3 regions of the Streptomyces sp. NPDC088706 genome follow, and region 2 is predicted to be linked to each of the others. Evidence: riboswitches for the same ligand, from Rfam matches in the RefSeq annotation. Region 2 holds a riboswitch; each other region holds the start of a gene.

Region 1 (6,322 bases), on a different contig from region 2:
AGCTCGACGAGAAGGACCGCGAGGACCACCTCGACCGGCACCCCGTTCGGCCCCTTACCCGTTACTCAGTGCGAGATCGAGCGGCACTTCTGGAGCGGCTGCGGACGTTGCGGCGGGGTGAACCGGTCATCGAACGCCAGGAGTACGCACTGGGGACCGTCTGCGCCGCCATTCCCGTCACGGCCGGTGCCACCATTGCGGCCATGGCCATTTCCGTACCCCTGGACCGGGAGGAACGGTTGCTGCCCGCAGTCGAACAGCTACGTGGCGAAGTGGCGAGCCTCTTGCGTTCGTTCGTGTTCTCTATCAGTATCTGAAAAATCACTCCTTGTGATCTGCTATCGCGTGCACCACGATGGCGTCAATAGGGCCATAGGGGATCATTCCTGGCCAGTTTCATCTACTGCGGGGTTGAACGATGCGCGAGTCGGTTCAAGCAGAGGTCATGATGAGCTTCCTCGTCTCCGAGGAGCTCTCCTTCCGTATTCCGGTGGAGCTCCGGTACGAGGTGGCTGATCCCTATGCCATCCGGATGACGTTCCATCTGCCCGGCGATGCCCCTGTGACCTGGGCATTCGGCCGCGAGCTGCTGCTGGACGGGATCAACAGCCCCAGTGGCGACGGCGATGTGCACATCGGGCCGACGGAGCCCGAGGGCCTCGGCGATGTGCACATCCGCCTCCAGGTGGGCGCGGACCGCGCGCTGTTCAGAGCCGGCACGGCACCGCTGGTGGCGTTCCTCGACCGGACCGACAAGCTGGTGCCCCTCGGTCAGGAGCACACGCTGGGTGACTTCGACGGCAACCTGGAGGAGGCGCTCGGCCGCATCCTCGCCGAGGAACAGAACGCGGGCTGAGCGCCCGTACCTCCCCGCCTCACGCCTTACGGCGGCGGCCCCTGCCGGTCCGCGCGGGGGCGGCGGCCGTGGATGAGGAGGTGCCGGTCCCCGGGCGGTCCGCGGAGACCACCAGTGCGGCGAGCACCGTCGTCACCGGCACCGACGCGACCAGACCGATCGAACCGACCAGCGTCCGGACGATCTCCTCGGCGACCAACTCGCTGTTGGCCACCGTCCCCACGTTGCTCTGGGCGATGGAGAAGAGCAGCAGCAGCGGCAGCGCCGCGCCCGCGTACGCCAGCACCAGGGTGTTCACGACCGAGGCGATGTGGTCCCGTCCGATGCGGATACCTGCCCGGTACAGCCCGCGCCAACCCATCCGCGGGTCCGCCTGATGCAGTTCCCAGACGGCGGAGGTCTGGGTGACCGTCACATCGTCGAGCACCCCGAGCGATCCGATGATGACACCGGCCAGCAGCAGACCGCTCATGTCGATGTCCGGGTACAGCCCGTGGATGAGGCCGGTGTTGTCGTCGGTGTTGCCGCTCAGGTCCGCCCAGCCGATGAACAGGGAGCCCAGCAGCCCGATCAGCAGCAGGGAGATCAGCGTGCCGATGACCGCTACGGAGGTGCGCGCGGTCACCCCGTGGCACATGTAGAGCGCCGCCAGCATGATGGCGCTGGCCCCGATCACCGCCACCACCAGCGGATTCGAGCCCTGCAGGATCGCCGGCAGGATGAACAGCGTCAGTACGGCGAACGAGACGGCCAGCGCCACCAGCGCCATCACCCCGCGCAGCCGGCCCACCGCGACCACCGCCAGGGCGAAGATCGCGGCCAGCAGCGTCATCGGGATCTTCCGGTTCACATCGGTGACGGAGTACTGGAGGTCGCGGGGCGCGTCGGGGGCGTAGGCCACGACCACGCCCTGGCCCTCGCGTAGTTGGCGGGGCGCGTCCGGCTGGACCACCTCGACGAACCTGCGGCCCTTGTCGTCACCGCTGGTCACTTCGACGGTCGCCTTCGCGCACTCCCCTTCCTCCTCGTCCACGGCTTCCCGGCCCGGGGGGGTGGAGGTGTCACCGGTCGGCGGGACCTGCGCGGCGTTGACGTCGGCGCAGTCGACCTTGACGACCTGGACCACCTTGCCGTCCTGGGTCTGCCGGTCGAATCCGACACCGGTGCGCTCGTGGTCGGGGGCGCCACCGGGCCAGAACGCGATCAGGCCGACGACGACCGCCGTGGCGAACGGGATCAGTACCGCGGCGATGACCTTGCGCAGGTGCTGGGAGACCGGGGCGGCGGGCCCGTGGCTGTGCGTGTGGCCGTGGGGGTGGTCCTGGGGCGGGGGTGCGGGGTCACTTTGGGGGGAGGTCACGGGGCGATCATCGCAAGAACGGGAGGGCCCTCTGGTCAGCTCGCCGGAAAGGACGCTAGCGTGGAGGCACCTTTGCACACGCGGGAGCTCGGAGCACCGGGCTGAGAGGGCGCTGACCGCCGTACATCTGTACGGAACACGCTGCGCCGACCGCCGAACCTGTTACCGGGTAATGCCGGCGTAGGGAGTAGGTCTCATGACCACAGCGGACGCACGCACGCCTGCCTCGAAACAGAACGACGGAACGCCGAACGGCACGACGCCGGGCGACGGGACCCCGAAGGACGAGGCCGGGAAGTCCATCGGTTGGCACAAGGGGTACGTCCAGGGCTCACGCCCGGACCTCCGGGTGCCGGTCCGACAGGTGCACCTGACCAACGGCAAGGACGTGACGCTGTACGACACGTCGGGGCCGTACACCGATCCCTCCATCGACACCGATGTCCGCCGCGGCCTCGCGCCCCTGCGGGAGAACTGGATCATCGCCCGCGGCGACACCGAGGAGTACGCGGGCCGCCCGGCCCGCCCCGAGGACGACGGGCTCAAGCACACCTCGCCGCGCGGCGGGCTGCGCAACCTGGACGCCGTCTTCCCCGGCCGGCCGCGCCAGCCGCGCCGCAGCCGCGACGGACGCCCCGTCACCCAGCTCGCGTACGCCCGGCGGGGTGAGATCACCCCGGAGATGGAATACGTCGCGATCCGGGAGAACGTCGAGGCCGAGGTCGTCCGCGAGGAGATCGCGGCGGGTCGCGCCGTGCTGCCGGCCAACGTCAACCACCCCGAGATCGAGCCGATGATCATCGGCAAGCGGTTCCTGGTGAAGGTCAACGCCAACATCGGCAACTCGGCCGTCACCTCCTCCATCGAGGAGGAGGTGGACAAGATGACCTGGGCGACCAAATGGGGCGCCGACACGGTCATGGACCTGTCCACCGGCCGCAACATCCACACCACCCGTGAGTGGGTGCTGCGCAACTCCCCCGTACCGATCGGCACCGTCCCGCTGTACCAGGCGCTGGAAAAGGTGGACGGCCGGGCCGAGGAGCTGACCTGGGAGATCTACAAGGACACCGTCATCGAGCAGGCCGAACAGGGCGTGGACTACATGACGGTGCACGCCGGAGTGCGCCTGCCGTACGTCCCACTGACGGCCCGTCGCAAGACCGGTATCGTCTCGCGCGGCGGCTCGATCATGGCGGCCTGGTGCCTGGCGCACCACAAGGAGTCGTTCCTCTACGAGCGCTTCGAGGAGCTCTGCGAGATCCTCGCGGCGTACGACGTCACCTACTCCCTCGGTGACGGGCTGCGCCCCGGTTCGATCGCCGACGCCAACGACGAGGCGCAGTTCGCCGAGCTGCGCACGCTGGGCGAGCTGAACACGATCGCCAAGCGGTTCGGCGTCCAGACCATGATCGAGGGCCCCGGGCACGTCCCGATGCACAAGATCAAGGAGAACATCGACCTCCAGCAGGAGATCTGCGAGGAGGCGCCGTTCTACACGCTCGGCCCGCTGACCACGGACGTCGCGCCCGCCTACGACCACATCACCTCGGGCATCGGCGCCGCGATGATCGCCTGGTGGGGCACGGCGATGCTCTGCTACGTCACGCCCAAGGAGCACCTGGGGCTGCCCAACCGGGACGACGTGAAGACGGGCGTGATCACCTACAAGATCGCCGCCCACGCGGCCGACCTCGCCAAGGGGCACCCGGGCGCGCAGGAGTGGGACGACGCGCTCTCCGACGCTCGGTTCGAGTTCCGGTGGGAGGACCAGTTCAACCTGGCCCTCGACCCGGACACGGCCCGGGAGTTCCACGACGAGACGCTGCCCGCCGAGCCGGCGAAGACGGCGCACTTCTGCTCCATGTGCGGGCCGAAGTTCTGCTCGATGAAGATCTCCCAGGACATCCGCCGCCAGCACGGCGGTTCACAGGAGGAGATCGAGGAGGGCATGGCCGAGAAGTCGAAGGAGTTCGCGGCCGCCGGCAACCGCGTCTACCTGCCGATCGCCGACTAGCCTCTGCGGCCCGATCGCCGTCCCCGACACCCCCGGCGGTGTCGGGGACGGCTGCCGTTCCAGCCTCTTGACCGATTGACGTGAGGCCAACGGGCTTCCCTTATGGGCGCCTTGCGGCCTTGATGATCATCTGGTGTGGTTGCGGGCCTTGTTAGGCGACAGTATGGACACAGTCGTGCGGCAGCTGGATGTACGTTTCGCAGCTGCGTCAACTGAGCTTGACCCGCTCCTTATCTGTGGCTTACTTTCCGGCTTGCTTGGCTGAAATTGGTGGCCCTCGCACGGGGGGCCTGGGGAGGGAAACACAGTGAACTGGTACCTGGCCGTACTCAAGAACTACGCAGGCTTCAGTGGACGCGCGCGCCGCAAGGAGTACTGGCTGTTCACGCTCATCAACCTGATTGTGGTGGCCATCCTGATGGGTCTCGGCGCCGCGATCGACACGACGGTCCCGTACCTCATCTACATGGTTGCGACGATCATCCCGTCGCTCGCCGTGATGGTGCGCCGGCTGCACGACACCGGCCGGTCCGGCTGGTGGTTCCTGATCTCGTTCGTCCCGCTGGTCGGCGGCATCGTCCTGCTGGTCTTCCTTGCCTCGGAGGGCAAGGCGGAGGCGAACGAGTACGGGACCAACCCGAAGCTCGCTCCGCAGACGGTCTGATCCACTGCTCCGGTCGATCCGGAGCATCTCCCGGGCCGGGTGCGGCACTTGCCGCCCCGGCCTGCGGCGTTTCCGGGGGCGAGGGCGGGGCCGGCCGGGAGCCGCAAGCCCTCCCGGACCCCGGGAGGGCTCTGCCCGGTACGGGGCCGGAGGGCTCGGCCCCGTACCGCTATTCCGGCCGGTGCTCCGGCCCGCCGAAGTCCGGGCTGCTGAAGTCGGGGCTCGTGAAGGTCGGCCGGGGCCCCGCCGACGGGCCGTCCTCCGGGCCGGAGAAGTCCGGCCTGCTGTAGCCGACCTTCGGAATGCGGTTGGGCGAGCGGTGCGGGGTCCGGGCGGCGGGGCCCGCGGTCGGGTCGGCCAGCGCGTCCCGGAGGAACGGCAGGATGCCGCGCTCCAGCAGGGCGTGCCGCCAGGCCTCCCTGGCCCTGGCGACCTCCTCCGGCAGCCCCTGTTCCTCGTCCTCGGCGGCCAGGGAGGTCGAGCCGTTGCGCAGGGCGGTGACGAGGAGCCCCCCGGCGGCGACCAGGATGGCCGCGGCGGCGACGGCCGCGAAGAACCACCCGGCCGCCACCATGGTGGTGGCGAAGGCGACCGACGGGCTGACCGCCTTCAGCAGATAGCCGACGAGCAGGAAGATCACGGCGGCGGCGCCCGCGAGGAGCGGTGTGAGGACCGTGAGCACCGCTCCTATGCCGGCGCCCGGTTCGACCGTCGATGAGCCGTCCGCGTACGGCTCGCCCTCCTGGACGGTGGCGCTCGCCGCGCGCAGCTCGGCCCGGGCCTTCACGTAGTGCTCGTACTCGGTGGCGGCGGCCGCGGTGATCAGCGCCGTGGCGTTGAGCGCCATCGTGCGCAGCTGTTCGGTGTTGAGCCGGTCACCGACGCCCTCCAGGTCCGGGCGTTCGTGGGCGTGACGCAGTGCGTCGTCCAGGATCCGCCCGTACTCGGGGCCGTCCTCGGCCAGCAGGTGCGGAGCGCTTGTCATCTGCATCCCCCGATGCTCCGTCGGGCCCGGGCGGCCCGCGTCTGACCGGGCGATCGGGCGGAAACGGAGGAGAGCCTGCTACTGATGAGCCGATGGTAGAGCGCTCACGGCGCGCGGTGACAGGGTGTTTCCGGAAATAGGCCCGCTGATCGGCGCGGTCCGATCCAGAAGCGCCTTCCCCGCCGGAGTTCAGACATGCAGGGGGAGTTGGACGACCAGGAGCTTTCCGGCCATGGTCACTCCGCCGTCCATGGCGATGGCGAGCCCCTCGGCGTACACGTGCGGGCCGTTCACCACCGGACCCGAGCCGTCCTCGCCGTCCTCGGTGCCGACCTCGCCGAGAAGATACGGAATGGGGCTGTGACCATGGACGACGCGCTGTCCGCCGTACGTCGTCAGCAGCTCGCGCACCGCCTCGGCGCCGCCCTCGTCCCGGAAGG
Region 2 (6,322 bases):
GCGACCGGCAGGGTCGGGTTGTCGGGCCGGGCGATGAAGACGGTGGCGCCGAACTCCCCGAGCGACACGGCGAACGCGAACCCGGCCGCGACCAGCACCGCCCGGCGCACCAGCGGCAGATCGACCTCGCGCCAGGCCCGCAGCGGTGAGGCCCCCAGCACGGCGGCGGCCTCGCGCAGCCGGTCGTCCACCGCACGGAGTACGGGGAGCATGGTCCGTACGACGAAGGGGACGCCCACCAGCGCCTGGGCCAGCGGGACCAGGATCCAGGAGGTCCGCAGGTCCAGCGGCGGCTTGTCCAGGGTGATCAGGAAGCCGAAGCCGACGGTGACGGCGGAGACCCCGAGCGGCAGCATCAGCAGCGCGTCGAATCCGCGTACCAGCGGCCCCGCCCGCCGGGTCAGGGCTGCCGCCGCGAGACCGCCGACGACCAGGGCGATGAGGGTGGCGACGAACGCGTATCGCAGTGAGTTGCCGACCGCCTCCAGCGGCGGCACCAAGAAGGTCGAGCCGCTGCCCCCGGCCGTCTGGAGTGCCCTGTAGTAGCCGAGGCCGTGACCTCCCGGCCCGTCGAACGACCGCTCCACCAGCACCCCGAGCGGCAGCAGGATCAGCGGCAGCGCGGTGAACAGCACCCCGCCGAGCAGCGCCCACTGTCCGGCGCCGCGCGGCCGGCGGGAGGTCTGCGCCGGGTCGACGAGCTTCAGCGCCCGCTCCCGGCGGCGTACGGTCACGGCGTGCAGGGCGAGGATCGCGCCGACCGCCGCGAACTGGACCATGGTCAGCACGGCGGCCGTCGGCAGGTCGAGCAGTTGGGCGGTCTGGCGGTAGACCTCCACCTCCAGGGTGGAGTAGCCCGGGCCGCCGAGGATCTGCACGACACCGAACGAGGTGAACGTGAACAGGAAGACCATCAGTGCGGCGGCGGCCACCGCCGGAGCGAGCGCGGGCAGCGTCACCCGCCGCCAGGCGGCGAACCGTCCGGCGCCGAGCACCCGGGCGGCCTCCTCCTGGCGCGGGTCCAGCTGCGACCAGAGGCCGCCCACCGTCCGTACGACCACGGCGTAGTTGAAGAAGACGTGCGCCAGCAGGATCGCCCACACGGTGGTGTCGAGCCGCAGCCCCCACAGCTCGTCCAGGAAGCCGCCGCGCCCGAGCAGCGCCAGGAACGCGGTGCCGACGACGACCGTGGGCAGCACGAAGGGCACGGTGACGACCGCGCGCAGCACCTGCTTCCCGGGGAAGTCGAAGCGGGCGAAGACATACGCGCCGGGCAGGGCGATCAGCAGGGTGAGCGCGGTGGAGGCGAGGGCCTGCCAGGTGGTGAACCAGAGGACGTCGAGGATGTCCGGGCGGATCAGCACCTCGCCGATCCGCCCGAACTGCCACCGGCCCGCCACCTTCAGCCCACGGCCGACGATCGCGGTCACGGGGTAGCCGAAGAAGAGGGCGAAGAACGCGACGGGCACGGCCATCAGGCCGAGCCGTACCGCCGCCCCGCGCCGCCCTCCCCCGCCGGCGGTACCGGCTACTTCACGGCGAGCGAGTGCCACGACCGGACCCACTGCTCACGGTTGGCGGCGATCTTGTCCGGCGCCACCGTGGCCGGCTTGTCGACACTCTCGCCGAACTCGGTGAAGATCGCCGGGAGCTTCGCGTCCGTGACGACCGGGTTCACGAACATGTTCAGCGGCACGTCCTCCTGGAACGGCTTGCTGATCAGGAAGTCCAGCAGCGCCTTGCCGCCCTCCTCGTTCTTCGCGCCGTCCAGCAGTCCGGCGTACTCGGTCTGCCGGAAGCAGGTCCCGGTGGAGACGCCGGTGGGGGCCTCCTCGGGCCGCGGGTCGGCGTAGAGGACCTCGACGGGCGGGCTGGAGGCGTAGGAGACGACGAGCGGCCGGTCCGCCTTGGCCTTCCTGCCGCCGGCGGAGCCGGAGAACTCCTCGCTGTAGGCCTGCTCCCAGCTGTCGACCACCTTGACGCCGTTGGCCTTGAGCTTCTTCCAGTACGCCTCGTAGCCGTCCTCGCCCTGGGTGGCGACGGTGCCGAGGAGGAAGCCGAGGCCGGGCGAGGAGCTCGCCGCGTTCTCGGTGACGAGGAGGTTCTTGTACGCGGGCTTCAGCAGGTCCTCGAAGGTCTGCGGCGGCGCGAGTTTCTTGTCGGCGAAGTACTTCTTGTCGTAGTTGACGCAGATGTCGCCGGTGTCGACGGGCGTGACGCGGTGCTTGTCGTCCTGCTCGGTGCCCTCCGCGACCCGGTCCAGGCCCTTGGCCTCGTACGCGGTGAAGAGGCCGTTGTCGAGGGCGCGGGAGAGCAGGGTGTTGTCGACGCCGAAGAAGACGTCGCCGCGCGGGGAGCCCTTGGTCAGGATCTCCTGGTTGAGGGCGGCGCCGGCGTCGCCGCTCTTGAGGAGCTTGACGGTGTAGCCGCTCTCCTTGGTGAACCGCTTCAGCACCGCTGGCGAGGCGTTGAAGGAGTCGTGGGTGACCAGGGTGACGGTCCTGGAGCCGCTGCCCTTGGACGCGCCGGACCCGGCCGAGCTGTCGCCCGAGCCGCCGCAGCCCGCGAGGACGGTGACGCCGAGCGCCGCCGCGAGCGCGGTCGAGGCGTACTTCTTGGTGGTGTTCATGTGATTCCTCCTGGAGGTGACCAGGAAGAGACGCGGCCCTGCCCGCCGCCGGGTCGTACCGGAAGCGGGCAGGGCGCAACAGCTTGAGTAAGGTCCGAACTTCCTACCCGGAATGACCCGGGCGAGGTTCAGAGGGTCTGCGGCCGACCTGTCCTCGGTGCCGCACTCTCAGCGCTGTGGCGCTCCCCTGTCGGAATATGAAGTTGATTTCGCGCCCAGGCTACACCGGCGGTTTTCGGCCGGGTGCCGTGAGGCCGTCCGCACTCAGCGCTCGGAGGCCGCCAGCTGCCCGCAGGCCCCGTCGATCTCCTGGCCGCGGGTGTCCCGGACGGTGACGGGCACGCCGTGGGCCGCGATGGCCTCGACGAACGCCTTCTCGTCCTCGGGCCGCGAGGCTGTCCACTTGGAGCCGGGCGTGGGGTTGAGCGGGATCAGGTTGACGTGCACCCGCTTGCCCTTGAGCAGCCGGCCGAGCAGGTCGCCGCGCCAGGCCTGGTCGTTGATGTCCCGGATCAGGGCGTACTCGATGGAGATGCGGCGGCCGGACTTCTCCGCGTACTCCCAGGCGGCGTCCAGCACCTCGCGCACGTTCCACCGGGTGTTGACGGGGACCAGGGTGTCGCGCAGCTCGTCGTCCGGGGCGTGCAGCGAGACGGCCAGGCGGCACTTGAAGCCCTCGTCCGCGAAGCGCAGCATCGCCGGGACGAGCCCGACGGTGGAGACGGTGATCCCGCGCTGGGAGAGGCCGAGACCGTCCGGCTCGGGGTCGGTGAGCCGGCGGATCGCTCCGACGACGCGGTTGTAGTTGGCGAGCGGCTCGCCCATGCCCATGAAGACGATGTTGGAGAGCCGGGCAGGACCGCCGGGCACCTCGCCGTCGCGCAGGGCCCGCATGCCGTCGACGATCTGGTGCACGATCTCGGCGGTGGACAGATTGCGGTCGAGCCCGGCCTGCCCGGTGGCGCAGAAGGGGCAGTTCATCCCGCAGCCGGCCTGGGAGGAGATGCACATCGTGACGCGCTCGGGGTAGCGCATCAGGACGGACTCGACGAGCGTCCCGTCGTGCAGCTTCCACAGCGTCTTACGGGTGGTGTCGTCGTCGCAGCTGATGTGGCGGACCACGGACATCAGGTCGGGGAACAGCGCCTCGGCGAGCTTCTCCCGGGACCCGGCGGGAATGTTGGTCCACTGCGCCGGGTCGTGCGCGTACCGCGCGAAGTAGTGCTGCGAGAGCTGCTGGGCGCGGAACGGCTTCTCGCCGGTCGCGGCGACCGCTTCCTTGCGCTCGGCGGGCGTGAGGTCGGCGAGGTGCCGCGGCGGCTTCTTGGCTCCGCGGGGCGCGACGAAAGTGAGTTCTCCGGGCTTAGGCATGGTTCATCCAGTGTCGCAGACAGACGGGTGAGGGCCCGCCGCCCTGTGGACGACGGACCCTCACTCGTAGAACGTGCAGGTGGGACGGGTGCGTACGGGCTCAGCCGGAGCCGACGAACAGCACCAGCAGGAGCCAGACCACCGGCGCGGTCGGCAGCAGCGAGTCCAGCCGGTCCATGATGCCGCCGTGGCCGGGGAGCAGGGTGCCCATGTCCTTGATCCCGAGGTCCCGCTTGATCATCGACTCGCCCAGGTCGCCGAGGGTGGCACTGACGGCGACCGCGAGACCGAGCAGCAGCCCCTGCCACCAGGCGCCGCCGTCGATCAGGAACTCCATGCACAGCGCGCCGCCGACCATGGCGAAGGAAACGGCACCGAGCAGACCCTCGCGGGTCTTGCCGGGGCTGATGCGCGGCGCGAGCTTGTGGGTGCCGAAGCGCCAGCCGACCGCGTACGCCCCGGTGTCGCTGACGACGGTGAGGACGAGGAAGACCAGGACCCGCCACCGCCCGTCGTCCGCCGCCAGCATCAGGGCGACGAAGGTGGCGAGGAACGGGACGTAGAACGCGGCGAAGACGCCGGCGGTGACGTCCTTGAGGTACCCCTCCGGCGGTTCGGTCATCCGCCAGACCAGCACCGCCAGGGCGGTCAGGGCCATGGCGACCCAGGCGCCCTCCGCGCCCCGCGCGTAACCGGCGACGACCATCGCGGCCCCGCCCACCGCCAGCGGGACGAGGGGCGCCTTGATGCCCTTCTGCTCCCGCAGCCGGGAGGTGAGCTCCCGGAGGCCGACCACGACGGCGAGGGCGACCACGCCGACGAAGACGGCCTTCACGATGAACAACGAGGCCACGATGACGGCGCCGAGCCCCAGGCCGACCCCTATGGCGGCGCGCAGATCACGCCCCGCACGCTTCTTCTGCGGCGGGGACGGCAACGGGGTGGACATGGGCTCCTGCGGCTTCTCGTCACGGAACAGGGGGCCGCTGACGTACGCGGCGTCCCCGTCCCGGCCGTCGGGGCTCTCTGCGTCTCTACCTGCGTCGGGAACGTCCGGCACGTTGGGCATGGGCCGAGTCTGCTGGGCTTCATACACATCGTAGGCAGGACCCGCCGGAGCGACCCCCATCTCGGGGGCACCCCGGAAACCGGCTCCCTGCGGTGCGCCCCAGGAAGAGTCGTTCATCAGACTTCGAGCAGCTCGGCTTCCTTGTGCTTGAGCAGCTCGTCCACCTGCGCGACGTACTTCGCGGTGGTGTCGTCGAGCTCCTTCTCGGCGCGGCGCACCTCGTCCTCGCCGGACTCCTTGTCCTTCACGAGCTTGTCGAGCGCTTCCTTGGCCTTGCGGCGGATGGAGCGGATCGAGATCTTGGAGTCCTCGGCCTTGGTCTTGGCGACCTTGATGTACTCCTTGCGGCGGTCCTGGGTCAGCTCGGGGAACGTCACCCGGATGATGTTGCCGTCGTTGCTCGGGTTGACGCCGAGGTCGGAGTCGCGGATCGCCTGCTCGATGTTGCGCAGCGCGGTCTTGTCGAACGGCGTCACGACGGCCATCCGCGGCTCGGGAACCGAGAACGAGGCCAGCTGGTTGATCGGGGTCAGCGCGCCGTAGTAGTCGGCGACGATCTTGTTGAACATCGCCGGGTGCGCGCGGCCGGTACGGATCGCGGCGAAGTCCTCTTTCGCAACGACAACGGCCTTCTCCATCTTCTCCTCGGCCTCGAGGAGGATTTCTTCGATCACCACGTGCTCCTGCGTGTCTTGAGCGGACCCGTCATCGACGGGCCCTGCGGGTCCTGCGTCGCGTCCTCACCTGCACGGTGTCCGACCGGCAGGCCGTTGTCCATCCTGGGGGCCGTCAGGCCCGGGTGCTCTCGTCGCTGACGAGCGTGCCGATCTTCTCACCCTTGACCGCGCGGGCGATATTGCCCTCGGCGGTCAGCTCGAAGACGAGGATCGGGAGCTGGTTGTCACGGCAGAGCGTGATGGCGGTGGCGTCGGCGACCTTCAGGTCGCGCGTGATCACCTCGCCGTACTCCAGCGCGTCGAACTTCACCGCGTCGGGGTTGGCCTTCGGGTCGGAGTCGTACACCCCGTCCACCCCGTTCTTCCCCATGAGCAGCGCCTCGGCGTCGATCTCCAGGGCGCGCTGGGCGGCGGTGGTGTCGGTGGAGAAGTACGGCATGCCCATGCCGGCGCCGAAGATGACCACGCGCCCCTTCTCCAGGTGCCGTACGGCGCGGAGCGGGATGTACGGCTCGGCGACCTGGCCCATGGTGATGGCGGTCTGGACGCGCGAGTCGATGCCCTCCTTCTCCAGGA
Region 3 (6,322 bases), on a different contig from region 2:
CAGCTCGGTCCCCGATGCGATCAGGGAGCGTTCCAGCACCTCCAGGCTCGGCGCGCCGCCGGTGCCCATGATCAGCCGCGATCCGAAGGTGGCGGGCCCCAGGGTGAAGACGTCGTCGGACACGGTCAGCCTCCCTGTACGGCGGTCAGGACCTCGACGCGGTCACCCTCGCCGAGCGTGGTGGCGGCCCACCGGCCGCGCGGCACGACACATTCGTTGACCGCGGCGGCGACCCCGGACGGCGCGGCGGTCAGGGTGGCGACGAGGCGGTCCAGCGGGGTGCCCGCGTCGAGGGTGCGCGGCTCCCCGTTCACCGAGACGGATACGGACGGGCTCATGCGGGCTGCTCCTGGAGTACGGGGGCGGCGACGGCGGACGCGAACCGGCCCGGGGCGAAGGGGCGGGCCACCTCGGGCAGCTCGCCGGTGGTCAGCACCTCGGCCATCGCGTCACCGGTGACGGGCGTCAGCAGGACGCCGTTGCGGTGGTGGCCGGTGGCGAGGAGGAGACCGGGCAGGGCGGTCGGGCCGAGCAGGGGTGCGTTGTCGGGCGACGCGGGGCGCAGACCGGCCCGGGTCTCGGTGAGCGGCAGCTCGGTGATGCCGGGTACCAGCTCATGGGCGTCGCGCAGCAGCTCGTACACCCCGCCGGCGGTGACCGTGGTGTCCCAGCCCATCTCCTCGCTGGTGGCACCGATGACCAGCTCGCCGTTCTCGCGCGGTACGAGGTAGAGGTGGCCGCCCCGGACCACGGCGCGCACGGTCCGGCTGAGGAAGGGGGCGTACGCCGGTGGCACGGTCAGCCGCAGGACCTGGCCCTTGACCGGGCGGACCGGCGGCACGGCCTCCTCCGGCAGCCCCGCGAGCCGGCCGCTGAGGCTGCCCGCCGCGAGGACGACCTGGTCGGCCTTGAGCTTCGTACCGCCTTCGAGTACGGCTCCGGCCGCCCGGCCCCCGGCGACGGTGAGCCGCTCGGCCGGGGCCCGGTGGAAGGCGACCCCCGCCCGCTCGCAGGCGGCCAGCAGCGCGGCGGCGAGCCGGCGCGGGTCCACCTGGTGGTCGCCGTCGACCCGCAGCCCGCCCCGCACGCCCGGCGCCAGCATCGGCTCCAGGCGTCGGCACTCACGGCCGCTGAGCCAGACCGACTCCAGGCCCGAACGCTCCTGGAGGGCGTGCAGCTCCCGCAGATGGGCGCGGTCGTCGGAGTCCAGCGCGACGGCCAGCGTGCCGCAGGTACGGAAACCGGTCTCCCGGCCGCTCGCCGCCTCCAGCTCCGCGACGAACTCCGGATAGCGGGCGGCGGAGGCGAGGTTGAGGCCGAGCAACATCTCCTCGCCGTAGTGCAGTTCGGTGACGGCGGCCAGCATGCCCGCCGCGACCTGGGCGGCCCCGCCGCCCGGATCGGGATCGGCCACGGTGACGGCCAGCCCGCGCTGGGCCGCCCGCCACGCGGTGACCAGGCCGATGACGCCGCCCCCGATGACGAGGACGTCGGATCCTGAGCTTCCCCCCGGGATTCCGGAGGCTTTCCCCGAGACGCGCATGGGTGTCCAGCCCCTCCCTTCGCCGGCATGACCCGGATCAGGTTCGTACGGTCGGAGGCGCTCCAGCCTCCCTCTCAGCCCGGTGCGTCCGGGCTCCCGCGAGTGTTCTACCGTGGCCAGCCTAGACCCACTCGCCCACGGCCGGTAAGCGGCCGGTCAAGGGAGCAGCCACCGTGGCCCGTTCACTCGACGGACTCGTCCTCTCGCCCGTCGCCGACCAGGCCCCCGGCCAGGTGGGCACCCGTACCCGCTTCACGTACCACGAGCGGGGCGGCCGGATCTGGGCCGAGTACGCGGGCGGTGACGTCGTCCGCGGTCATCTCGTCGGCACCCGCGAGGGGGACGCGCTCGACTTCCGCTACGTCCAGCTCAAGCAGGACGGGACGACCTCCTGCGGCCACTGCCTCTCCACCGTCGTCGATCTCGCGGACGGCCGGGTGCGGCTGGAGGAGCGCTGGGCGTGGGAGTCCCAGGAGGGCAGCGGGACGAGCGTGGTGGAGGAAGTACCCGCCTGACGCTGCGTCAGATGAATAGACTGGTACACGTGAGCGAGCAGACGGAACACCACGCGGCGCGGCAGCGGACACGGAACGTCGTGGTCGTCGGAGCGGGCATGGCGGGCGTACAGACCGCCGTCGCCCTGCGGGAAGCCGGCTTCACCGGCCCCGTCACACTGATCGGCGCCGAACCCCACCAGCCCTACGACCGGCCGCCCCTGTCCAAGGCGGTGCTGCTGGGCAAGGCCGAGGACTCCGCCTTCGACGTCGACTTCGAGGCGCTGGACATCACGCTCCGCCTCGGCCTGGACGTCACCGCCCTGCGCGCCGCCGACCACGTACTGGACACGGCGGGCGGCCCCGTCCCCTACGACGTCCTGGTCCTGGCGACCGGCGCCGAGCCCATCGCCCTGCCCGGCACCGAAGGCGTCCCCGGCGTCCATCTGCTGCGCACCCTCGACGACGCCGCCCGGCTGCGGCCCGTCCTGGAGCGGCAGCATGACGTGGTCGTCGTCGGGGCGGGGTGGATCGGCGCCGAGTTCGCCACCGCCGCCCGCGCCGCCGGCTGCGCGGTCACCGTCGCCGAGGCCGCCGCCCGCCCGCTGGCCGGCACCCTGCCCGCCGAGGTCGCCGCCCCGATGGCCGGCTGGTACGCGGAGAGCGGCGCCGAACTCCTCACCGGCGTCCGGGTCGAGCGGGTCGGGGAGGGTGCGGTCGCCCTCGCGGACGGCCGCACCCTGCCCGCCGGGGCCGTCGTCGTCGGCATCGGTGCCCGCCCCGCCACCGGCTGGCTCGCCGGCTCCGGCGTCGAACGCGGCCCGGACGGCTCGATCACCGCCGACAGCGCGCTGCGCACCTCCCTGCCCGATGTGTACGCGGTCGGGGACTGCGCCTCCTTCCCCTCCGCCCGCTACGGCGAACGCCTGCTGATCCACCACTGGGACAACGCCCTCCAGGGCCCGCGGACCGCGGCCGCCGCGATCCTCGCCGCCGAGAGCGGTGCGCCGCTCCCCGTCCACGACCCCGTCCCCTACTTCTGGTCCGAGCAGTTCGGCCGCTTCGTGCAGTACGCCGGCCACCACGCCCACGCCGACACCCTGCTGTGGCGCGGCGACGGCGCCGAGTCCGCCTGGTCGGTGTGCTGGCTCAAGGCCGGGGCCCTGGTCGCCGTCCTCGCGGTGGGCCGCCCCCGTGACCTCGCCCAGGGCCGCAAGCTCATCGAATCCGGAGCCGTGCTCGACCCCGACCGGGTCGCCGACCCCGCCGTACCGCTGAAGTCCACCGCCCTGTGAGCCTGCGGGCCGACCGTACGAGCGCGGCCCGTGGGACCCCCGTACGGTCGGCCCGGCTACCGGCTGTCGGTCCGGGATGGCACGCTTGTCCTTGTGACCGAGATTGACGCAAAGACCGATGCTCTCGTCCCCGCCTGGCTCCACCTCCCCGACATCGCGGAAAAGCTCGACGTCGAGGTGACGCGCGTACGGCAGCTGGTCAAGGAGGGCCAGCTCATCGCCGTACGCCGTGGTGAGAACCGGACGCTTCAGGTGCCCGCCGCCTTCATCGACGGCGACAAGGTGGTCAAGGGCCTCTCCGGCACCCTGACCCTCCTGAGGGACGACGGCTATTCCGACGAAGAGATGCTGGAATGGCTCTTCACCCCCGATCCGACCCTGCCCGGCACCCCCGCGCAGGCGCTGAGCGAGAATCGCGGTACGGAGGTGAAGCGCCGCGCCCAGGCGCTCGCCGTCTGACCGACACGACCGGAAGCGGCGTACGGGCCCCGCGTGCAGCGCGGCCCGTATCCCGCCACGACCACGGGGGGACTCCACCATGCCCACGCCCAGCGAGCAGCTGTCCGACGCCCGGCTCTATCTGTGTACGGACGCCCGCAGGAAGCAGGGCGACCTCCCCGCGTTCCTGGACGCCGCGCTCTCCGGTGGGGTCGACATCGTCCAGCTCCGGGACAAGGGCATGGAGGCCGCCGAGGAGCTCGATCACCTCGCGGTCCTCGCCGACGCCTGCCGGCGCCACGGCAAGCTCCTCGCCGTCAACGACCGCGCCGACGTCGCCCACGCCATCGGCGCCGACGTCCTGCACCTGGGCCAGGGCGACCTGCCGGTGGACGCCGCCCGCGCGATCATCGGCCCCGGCCGGTTGGTCGGCCGCTCCACGCACGCCGAGTCCGAGGTCGACGCCGCCGTCGCCCAGGAGGGCGTGGACTACTTCTGCACCGGTCCCTGCTGGCCCACCCCCACCAAGCCCGGGCGCCACGCCCCCGGCCTCGGCCTCGTGCGGTACGCCGCCTCCCTGGCGCAGCCGCGCCCCTGGTTCGCGATCGGCGGGATCGACGCGGGGAACCTGGACCGGGTGCTGGAGGCGGGCGCCCGGCGGATCGTGGTCGTCCGGGCGATCACCGAGGCGGACGACCCCTCGGCCGCCGCCGCCGACCTGGCCAAGAGGGTCCGGGCACACGCGCTCTGAGCAGCTCTTCCACGGTGACCGCAGTACCCCGGGCCCCCGTCGTCCCAAGGGATGGACGGCAAACCGGCAAAACGAGACAATTTTGGCTGCTCTGGTTGGGCGAGTGTCCACCCCCTGGTTAACCTCCCCCTATGGCCCTTGGGACACCCTCCACCAGGACGGACCACGCACGCACCGTGCGTGACCTGCTCGCGACCGGCAAGACCTCGTACTCCTTCGAGTTCTGGGCGCCCAAGACCGAGAAGGGCGAGCGCAACCTCTGGAACGCGCTGCGCCGGGTCGAGGCGGTCCGTCCGAGCTTCGTCTCGGTGACCTACGGGGCCGGCGGCTCCACCCGGGCCGGGACGGTGCGGGCGACCCAGCAGATCGCCGCCGACTCCACGCTCACCCCGGTCGCCCACCTCACCGCGGTGAGCCACTCGGTCGCCGAGCTGCGCAACATGGTCGGCCAGTACGCCGACGCCGGGATCAGGAACATCCTCGCGGTCCGCGGCGACCCGCCCGGCGACCCGATGGGGGAGTGGGTGGAGCACCCGCAGGGCGTGAAGTACGCGGCCGACCTGGTCCGCCTCATCAAGGAGTCCGGCGACTTCTGCGTCGGCGTCGCCGCGTTCCCCGAGATGCACCCGCGCTCCGCCGACTGGGAGACGGACATCGGCCACTTCGTGGACAAGTGCCGGGCCGGGGCCGACTACGCGATCACCCAGATGTTCTTCCGGCCGGAGGACTACCTCCGCATGCGTGACCGGGTGGTCGCCGCCGGTTGCCGGACGCCGGTGATCCCCGAGGTCATGCCGCTCACGAGTGTGAAACAACTGGAAAGATTTTCTCAGCTCAGCAACGCGACGGTCCCGACGCCGCTGAAAGAGCGCATCCTCGCGGTCAAGGACGATCCGGCCGCTGTACGCTCCATTGGCATCGAGTTCGCAACGGAGTTCTGCGCGAAACTGCTGGCCGAGGGTGTGCCCGGACTGCACTTCATCACGCTCAACAACTCGACGGCAACGCTCGAAATCTACGAGAATCTCGGACTGCACAAGCAGTCGTGACCGGCCGTACCCGCCCCCGAGCGGCTGCGGCCGCAGGAGGGGGCGGGCGTGGGCTGGACGGTCCTCTACATCGCATTCGGCTTGGTGGCACTGTGGCTGCTCGGCGAGGTCCTGCTGCAGTACAAGGCGCGCCTGCGCTGGCGCCTCCTCGCCTTCGGCGGCTTCCTCGGCGTGGTCATGGGGGTCCTGCTCGCCTCCGTCCCGGTCATCGTCATCGGGACCCTCGCCTTCGCCACCGGCCAGACCTATGTGACGCTCTCCTTCCGCCGCGGCTTCTCCACCGGCTGGGCCATCGGCGGCAGTCCGGGGGAGAGCCGCCGCCGCCGCGCCGGTGCCGAGCGCGCGGCCGCCCAGAAGCCCACGCTGGAGGTCTCCGGCCTGGAGGTCTCGGACCCCGCCGCCGATCCCGGCTTCCCCTCTCCCGGCCACGGCACCGGGGCTCCGGCCACCGCGTCCGACGCCCTCGCCTCCGTGTACGAGCCGCAGCCGCTCCCCGACGACACCGGGCAGTACGGCGTGTACAGCGACTCCGGTCACCCGGCGGACGACCCGGGCCGAGGAGGCCCGGACCAGCAGCAGTACGAGCCGGACCCCTCGGCCCAGCCGCAGTTCGCCGCGTACGACCCGTACACCGGCTACGACCCGCAGCAGGCCCAGGACACCTACGCCGGGCCGTACGACTACGGGAGCGGCCGGCAGAGCTACGCCGCCTACTCCGACCCGTACATCGGCACCACCGGCGGGACGGCCCC

What was found. Region 2 has a riboswitch for thiamine pyrophosphate ahead of ACIQAK_RS26730 (thiamine ABC transporter substrate-binding protein). Riboswitches for the same ligand answer to the same signal wherever they lie in the genome.
Region 1: another riboswitch for thiamine pyrophosphate. It lies ahead of thiC (phosphomethylpyrimidine synthase ThiC); the one in region 2 lies ahead of ACIQAK_RS26730 (thiamine ABC transporter substrate-binding protein).
Region 3: another riboswitch for thiamine pyrophosphate. It lies ahead of thiO (glycine oxidase ThiO); the one in region 2 lies ahead of ACIQAK_RS26730 (thiamine ABC transporter substrate-binding protein).

Annotation. Positions count from the first base shown of each region.
Region 1 covers NZ_JBIVLW010000003.1:497,388-503,709, forward strand. Annotated here, with positions in the region: gene ACIQAK_RS11720 (helix-turn-helix domain-containing protein) at 1-317, shown strand, start outside; gene ACIQAK_RS11725 (SsgA family sporulation/cell division regulator) at 419-856, shown strand; gene ACIQAK_RS11730 (YibE/F family protein) at 876-2,216, opposite strand; TPP riboswitch at 2,287-2,420, shown strand; gene thiC (phosphomethylpyrimidine synthase ThiC) at 2,413-4,233, shown strand; gene ACIQAK_RS11740 (DUF805 domain-containing protein) at 4,541-4,897, shown strand; gene ACIQAK_RS11745 (hypothetical protein) at 5,067-5,888, opposite strand; gene ACIQAK_RS11750 (metallophosphoesterase) at 6,072-6,322, opposite strand, start outside.
Region 2 covers NZ_JBIVLW010000015.1:58,521-64,842, reverse strand. Annotated here, with positions in the region: gene ACIQAK_RS26735 (iron ABC transporter permease) at 1-1,475, opposite strand, end outside; gene ACIQAK_RS26730 (thiamine ABC transporter substrate-binding protein) at 1,529-2,629, opposite strand; TPP riboswitch at 2,712-2,828, opposite strand; gene rlmN (23S rRNA (adenine(2503)-C(2))-methyltransferase RlmN) at 2,894-4,000, opposite strand; gene ACIQAK_RS26720 (phosphatidate cytidylyltransferase) at 4,101-5,186, opposite strand; gene frr (ribosome recycling factor) at 5,186-5,743, opposite strand; gene pyrH (UMP kinase) at 5,859-6,322, opposite strand, start outside.
Region 3 covers NZ_JBIVLW010000001.1:319,703-326,024, reverse strand. Annotated here, with positions in the region: gene ACIQAK_RS01510 (thiazole synthase) at 1-123, opposite strand, end outside; gene thiS (sulfur carrier protein ThiS) at 126-338, opposite strand; gene thiO (glycine oxidase ThiO) at 335-1,543, opposite strand; TPP riboswitch at 1,541-1,653, opposite strand; gene ACIQAK_RS01495 (hypothetical protein) at 1,717-2,058, shown strand; gene ACIQAK_RS01490 (FAD-dependent oxidoreductase) at 2,088-3,332, shown strand; gene ACIQAK_RS01485 (Rv2175c family DNA-binding protein) at 3,426-3,791, shown strand; gene thiE (thiamine phosphate synthase) at 3,871-4,521, shown strand; gene metF (methylenetetrahydrofolate reductase [NAD(P)H]) at 4,653-5,570, shown strand; gene ACIQAK_RS01470 (hypothetical protein) at 5,619-6,322, shown strand, end outside.